Regions from separate parts of the Butyrivibrio sp. VCB2001 genome, predicted to be linked through region 2. Evidence: predicted binding sites of a transcription regulator. Region 2 holds the regulator's gene; the other holds the start of a gene.

Region 1 (3,420 bases), on a different contig from region 2:
AGAGCCATGAGGCTCTGTGAACAGGAGAGGGGAACAGTAAAATGGCCCAATATTCCTGAGAAATACTGGGCTATAGCTCTTAAAGAAAACAATATCGATCTTAAGGGTAAGGAAATACCCAAAAAAGAAGAGGAGACTTAAAGGTCTCCTCTTTATGTTTGCATTAAATTGTTGTGTCTACATTTGTTCCGGCTGCTGCTTCAGAAGCAGTTGTCTGTGCCTTGCTCTCTTCATTTTTTAGTTTAGCAAGAAGCTCTGACTTAGTGTAGGTTCCTGAGTTTTTGATAGATGAAAAATGGCTGTCCAGGAAGTTTGACTTGGAAGCCGAACTCTTTTTTGAACTTGCTGTTGTTGTAGCATTAGAAGAGTCAGCAGCTGTAGTGGTGGAACCTGTCTCCTGATAAGCCTTCAGTGCAGATTTGTTTCCGACTTTTTTTACATATGACTTCATAAGAGAGCCATAAGCGCCGCTCTTTATCTGATTATAATCGCCATAAAGGCTGCTCATGCTGCTGTTGAGATCAAACTTGCCGTTTAAACTTGAAAAGAAGTTTGTGCTCACTTTAATCACCTCCTTGAGTAAGTGTCTGCCAATCCGGCAAACGCCGCGCCGTCCATGGCGGGGCAAAGCATACAATTACTTATGATTATTATGCAGCAGGCCCTTTGTAAATGCAATTTACCTGATATTAAAAAAATATAAATTTATTGTAATATCGATTTATTCGATAAATCCTTTTATTGGTGGTATAGTTAATAGGCTATTAAAGAATTAGGTGGATTTTAAATGACAGAAGGTTCTATTACAAAGAAGCTGATAAGCTTTGCAATACCGCTGTTCTTTGGGCAACTTTTGCAGCAGCTCTACAATGTTGTTGACTCGGTTGTTGTGGGACAGTTCGTTGGAAAAGAGGCTCTTGCTGCTGTAAGCACGACAGGAAGCCTTATATTTCTTATGGTCGGATTTATCAACGGCCTCTTTATGGGTAGCAGTGTAATAATAGGAAAGAGCTATGGGGCAAGGGACTATGACAAGGTCTCTGTGGCTGTACATACAGGCATTAAATTTGCAGTTCTGATGGGAATTACACTTACGGCTGTGGGCTTTTTCTTTACACCGGTGATCCTTGGATGGATGGGGACTCCTTCTGACGTTTTACCAAGCTCAACACTGTATTTCAAGATATATTTCCTCGGCGGACTCGGAAATGTTATGTACAATGCCTGCTGCGGCGTTTTTCAGGCGGTGGGTGATTCGAAAAGACCTCTGTATTATCTGATGGTCAGCACGATCGTCAATACTTTACTTGATATTTTATTTGTAAGATTTTTGAGCTTTGGGATCGGCGGAGCAGCAGCTGCTACGGTTATTGCTCAGTTTATAAGCGCAGGTCTTGCTTTTTCAAAGCTTACGCGCGTGGATGGACCTCACAGGATAACCATATCCAAGCTTGTTATAGATCCTCAGATCATTAAAAAGGAACTGGCTCTGGGCTTTCCAACAGGAATTCAGAACAGTGTTATCGCTATCGGCAATGTTGTCGTACAGTCTAACATCAACGCTTTTGGGGCAGATGCAATGGCAGGGTGTGGAAGTTACTTCAAGCTCGAGGGATTTGTCTTTTTACCGATTGTATGTATGACTATGGCACTGACCACGTTTGTTAGTCAGAATCTCGGAGCGGGATTGTATGAGAGAGTTACCAAAGGCTCCAAGATAGGCGCCTTTATCAGCGCAGGCGCTGCAGAGATCATAGGTGTTATAACATTTGTCCTTGCACCTGTGCTTCTTAGAATGTTCTCACAGGATCCGGAGGTACTTGCTATCGGAGCTATGCAGGCAAGGACCGAGAGCCTTTTCTATTTCCTGCTTGCAACAAGCCATGCTCTGGCGGGAGTTTACAGAGGAGCAGGCAAGACTACCGTTCCCATGATCGTAATGCTCTCAAGCTGGTGCCTTTTGAGAATAACCTATATCACCATCACAGTAAGACTCATACCTGTGATCAATGTCATCTTCTGGGCTTATCCGCTTACCTGGTGTACCAGTACAATCATATTCATCATCTACTATTTCAGGGCAAACTGGATGAGACAAGAAAAATCATAAATATACTTGAATGACATGATAAAAGGTGCTAATATATGTTCTTGGAGGTTAGCACTCAATAGACCAGAGTGCTAACAAATAAAAAAGTAAATTCATAAGATTACATAAAGGAGGCGTTTTGTAATGAAGTTAGTACCACTTGCAGACAGAGTTGTATTAAAGCAGCTTGAGGCAGAAGAGACTACAAAGTCAGGAATCGTTCTTCCCGGCGCTGAGAAAGAGAAGCCACAGCAGGCTGAGGTTATAGCAGTAGGACCCGGCGGAGTTGTTGATGGTAAGGAAGTTAAGATGGAAGTTAAGAAGGGTGACAATGTCATCTATTCTAAGTACTCAGGAACAGAAGTTAAGCTTGATGATGTAACATACATCATTGTTAAGCAGAATGATATTCTTGCAATCATTAAGTAATTTTGCGAAGTAAGAAAAAGAAAATCGGAGGCAATAAAAATGGCAAAGACAATTAAGTACGGCGCTGACGCCCGCACAGCTATGGTAGAAGGCGTTAATAAGCTTGCTGATACAGTCAGAGTAACACTTGGACCAAAAGGAAGAAACGTAGTTCTTGATAAGTCATACGGTGCACCTACAATCACAAACGATGGTGTTACTATTGCAAAAGAGATCGAGCTCGAGGATTCTTACGAGAACATGGGAGCTCAGCTTGTAAAGGAAGTTGCTACAAAGACAAACGATGTAGCAGGTGACGGTACAACAACAGCTACAGTTCTTGCACAGGCTATGATCAATGAGGGTGTTAAGAACCTGGCTGCAGGTGCTAACCCAATCGTTCTCAGAAAAGGTATGAAGAAGGCTACTGACGCAGCAGTAGAGGCTATCGGCAAGATGGCAACCAAGGTTAAGGGCAAAGAGCAGATCATGAGAGTAGCTGCTGTTTCATCAGGAGATGATGAAGTAGGACAGATGATCGCTGATGCAATGGAGAAGGTTTCTAACGATGGTGTTATCACAATCGAAGAGTCCAAGACAATGCAGACAGAGCTTGACCTTGTAGAAGGAATGCAGTTCGACAGAGGATACATTTCAGCATACATGGCAACAGATATGGATAAGATGGAAGCTACTTTAGAGGATCCATACATCCTTATCACAGACAAGAAGATCTCTAACATCCAGGATATCCTTCCTCTTCTTGAGCAGATCGTTAAGACAGGAAGTAAGCTCCTTATCATCGCTGAGGATGTTGATGGTGAGGCTCTTACAACACTTATCGTTAACAAGCTCCGTGGTACATTCAATGTAGTAGCTGTTAAGGCTCCCGGATACGGCGACAGAAGAAAGGCTATGCTTGA
Region 2 (3,420 bases):
ATTGTACGGCCGTGATCTGTACCCATATCTCTCTTGATTGATGAGATTGTGTTCTCAGCATTTGTTACTGCCTGACGCTTAGCAGGCTCGCCGACGATTCTCTCGCCGTTCTTTGTGAAAGCAACGATTGAAGGTGTTGTTCTAGCGCCTTCTGCGTTAGCGATAACGGTGGGCTTACCACCTTCCATAACTGCTACGCAGCTATTAGTTGTACCAAGGTCGATACCAATAATCTTACTCATTTCTTTTTCCTCCGTTTATTATAATAAGATTCTGTATTTACTAAGTTATTGTGCTACAGCCACCATGCTGTGTCTGAGCACTGTATCATGGAACATGTATCCCTTCTGAAGCTCCTGGGCAACGATTCCGGATTCGTATTCCTGGGATTCCACCTGCATTACTGCATTGTGGAGGTTTGGATCAAACTCTTTTCCAACCGCTTCTATTGGGGTTACTCCGAGATCTTCAAGCTGCTTGATGAGCTGCTTGTAAATCTTGTTCATGCCGTCTGCAAAAGCTCCGTCTTTCTCAGCCTCGGGAACTGCTGCAAGACCTCTTTCAAAGTTATCTACTACAGGAAGGAGCTTCTCAAGGACATTGCCCTGACCAAGTTCGAACTGCTGTGATTTCTCTTTGTCGGTTCTCTTCCTGAAGTTCTCAAACTCCGCCATCTGTCTCAGGACTTTGTCGTTAAGTTCATCGATCTTTTCCTGAAGCGGATTCTTCTTTTCTTTTTTATTCTCTTCTTTTTCTACAGTAGCCTCTTTTTCAGCATCATCTTTTTCCTCCTGTGAATCAGGTGTCTGTGCTGTTTCTTTCTCTTTGGCTTCCTCTTCAAGTTCTTCCATGATGTTCTCAAGAACTTCTTCTTTTTTCTTTTCCTCAGCTGATTTAGCCTTGGAAGAAGCCTTCTTCTTATCTTCGCTCAATTCAAATTGCCTCCTTAAAGCTTATGGGATCTAATCCCTTTTATATAGATCATCAAGTGCATGACGCATATTCTTAAGCGTCGTTATAACCTTGTCGTAATCCATTCTCTTGGGTCCGATGATTCCTACGGTACCCTTCATGCCATCACCAAGCTCGTACGTTGCGGTAACAACGCTGCAGTCCTTCATGGACTGGATCGGTGTCTCGTTTCCGATGTAGACCTGGATTCCGGTCTCTTCATGGTCAGAGGAGAGTGTGTCCTCAACGATACTCGAAAGGTCCTTGGTATCCTCAAAGGTGCTGATGAGCTCGCTGGCCTTGGCCGAATCCGTAAGCTCAGGATACTTAAAGAAGTTCATCGTACCGCTGGTATATATCTGAAGGTCGTCATCTGCTGTTATTGATTCTGCAGCTGCATCGATGACGTTTCCGATGATCTCACTGTGAATTCCGGCTTCCTGCTTGACTGCTGCGATAAGTCCAAGGTTAATGTCCTCTACAGCAAGTCCGTCCAGCCTTGTATTCATGAGAATGTTAAGCTTGAGCATTGTTGCGTCATCAAGTTCCTCTTCAACAGGAATGATCTTGTTCTTAATGACGTTTCCTTCTATGACGATGGTCGCCAGAAGGTGCTCTGCATCAACCTTGGAAATCTGGATGAACTTGAGCTTGTTCTTGCGGATCTGAGGTGCTGAGATCATTGTGGCGTAGTTGGTATCAACCGCAAGGGTCTTGGCCACCTGCTTAAGGAGGTTCTCAAGCTTCTCTTCCTTATCAAGAAGCATCTCCTTCATGTTCTCAACTTCCTGTTCCTTGTCCCTGAGCATCTCATCTACATAGACTCTGTAGCCCTGGTCGGAAGGAATTCTTCCCGCAGAAGTGTGGGGCTGAATTATAAGTCCCATCTCCTCAAGATCTGCCATCTCATTTCTGATGGTGGCTGAACTCAAGTTAAGATCAGTATCCTTGGAAATAGTCCTTGATCCGACAGGCTCTCCTGTCTCAAGGTAGTTCCTTACTATTGCATGTAGTATGGTTCTCTTTCTCTCATCAAGTTCCAAGTCTGTACCCCTTCCTCTGTCTCCGGATTTCATTGAAAGGCTTTTGTTTTGAGTTGTTAGCACTCAACTCATTCGAGTGCTAACATCTTCTCTGTAACATAAAATATCACTCGCGGGAACTAATGTCAACCTTCTAAATGTTAAATATGGATAAAAAAACAGCAGGCACTGAAAGTGTCTGCTGTCTGTAGTCTCATTATATAAGAGAATGATCAAAGATCGATTCTGCCCTGTACCTTGTCATCAACAACGTAGTAAGCTGCATTCTCTTCAGGCTTTACATAAACGCTGAGCTTCTTCATAGCGTCTACATCTCCGCCCATATCGTACTTGTAGTTGTTCTTAGCGTTTGTAACGATTGTATCGTATGTAACGTTTCTGTCACCATACTGAAGAACGATGTTAGTCTTAACTTCTGTTGTTGCTGCTGCCTTCTTAGCTGCAGGCTTCTTAGCTGCTGTAGCTTTCTTAGCAGGTGCTGCCTTCTTTGCAGGTGCTGCTTTCTTTGTCTCAGCCTTCTTGGTTGTAGTAGCTTTCTTAGCTGCAGGCTTCTTAGCCTCAGTCTTCTCAGCTGCCTTCTTAGGCTCAGCCTTCTTAGCAGGTGCTGCCTTCTTTGCTGCAGGCTTCTTAGCTGCTGTAGCCTTCTTTGCAGGTGCCTTCTTCTCTTCTGCCTTTGCAGGAGCTGCCTTAACTTCTGCTGCCTTAACTTCTGCAGCTACAGGTGTCTTGATTGTTGCAACAGGCTTCTCAGCTGCATCAGTCTTCTTGATCTCTGCCATTTTTACATTTCCTCCTCAAAATCATTGTCTGATTTGTTGTAGCTCGTTAAAACAATAAAGCGATTACGAAATAGAGTTTACACTCATTATTCTGCGTTGTCAACGCATTTACAAAGTTTTAAGGACTTTTAATCCTTGATATATGCGGCATAAACAGAAACCAGTGTCAGGGAAAACAGTATTCCCGCGAGTATATCGGTGGCCCAATGCACTCCGGCCAGCATTCTTGCGCATACTCCGACTACCATCAGCACCGCAGCAGCAACAGTCAGTATTCTGACATAGCTCTTTTCGGCAAAGAGTCTTTTCCACGCGATGATGGCACTTCCGAAGACGCTGCAGATGATCAGTACATGGCTTGATGGATACGAGGTCTCAAGCTCAGTCTCTCCGGGCGGAATGATCGGTCTGTAGTTGATCGGGATCTTACTGAAAGCAACATAGATGATCGCAACCACCAGATAAAGCATTCCAAGTCCAAGGATGATCTTTCCCACTTCGGAAATGCTCTTTGTCTGCACAAGTCTTACAACGCCCATAAAAGCGAAGAATGCAACCACCAAAAACGCCAGCACCATCACCAGATCAGATATTTTGTCAAACATTTCATTATATCCCAGAAGATTTGCAACAGCTCCGTTTAATGA

What was found. The regulator HrcA, encoded in region 2, represses chaperone genes, less so after heat shock. The targets are predictions, from matches to a motif close to TGTTAGCACTCNNNNNNNNNGAGTGCTAACA.
Region 1: G589_RS0114805 (co-chaperone GroES) is a predicted target of HrcA. The motif match lies at 2,157-2,187, and genes of this name have one in related genera.

The regions. Positions count from the first base shown of each region.
Region 1 covers NZ_AUIZ01000019.1:51,823-55,242, reverse strand. Annotated here, with positions in the region: gene G589_RS20150 (metallophosphoesterase family protein) at 1-141, shown strand, start outside; gene G589_RS0114815 (hypothetical protein) at 164-562, opposite strand; gene G589_RS0114810 (MATE family efflux transporter) at 788-2,110, shown strand; gene G589_RS0114805 (co-chaperone GroES) at 2,234-2,518, shown strand; gene groL (chaperonin GroEL) at 2,558-3,420, shown strand, end outside.
Region 2 covers NZ_AUIZ01000005.1:183,201-186,620, forward strand. Annotated here, with positions in the region: gene dnaK (molecular chaperone DnaK) at 1-242, opposite strand, end outside; gene grpE (nucleotide exchange factor GrpE) at 288-932, opposite strand; gene hrcA (heat-inducible transcriptional repressor HrcA) at 963-2,027, opposite strand; gene G589_RS0107915 (DUF6465 family protein) at 2,207-2,773, opposite strand; gene G589_RS0107920 (phosphatase PAP2 family protein) at 2,902-3,420, opposite strand, start outside.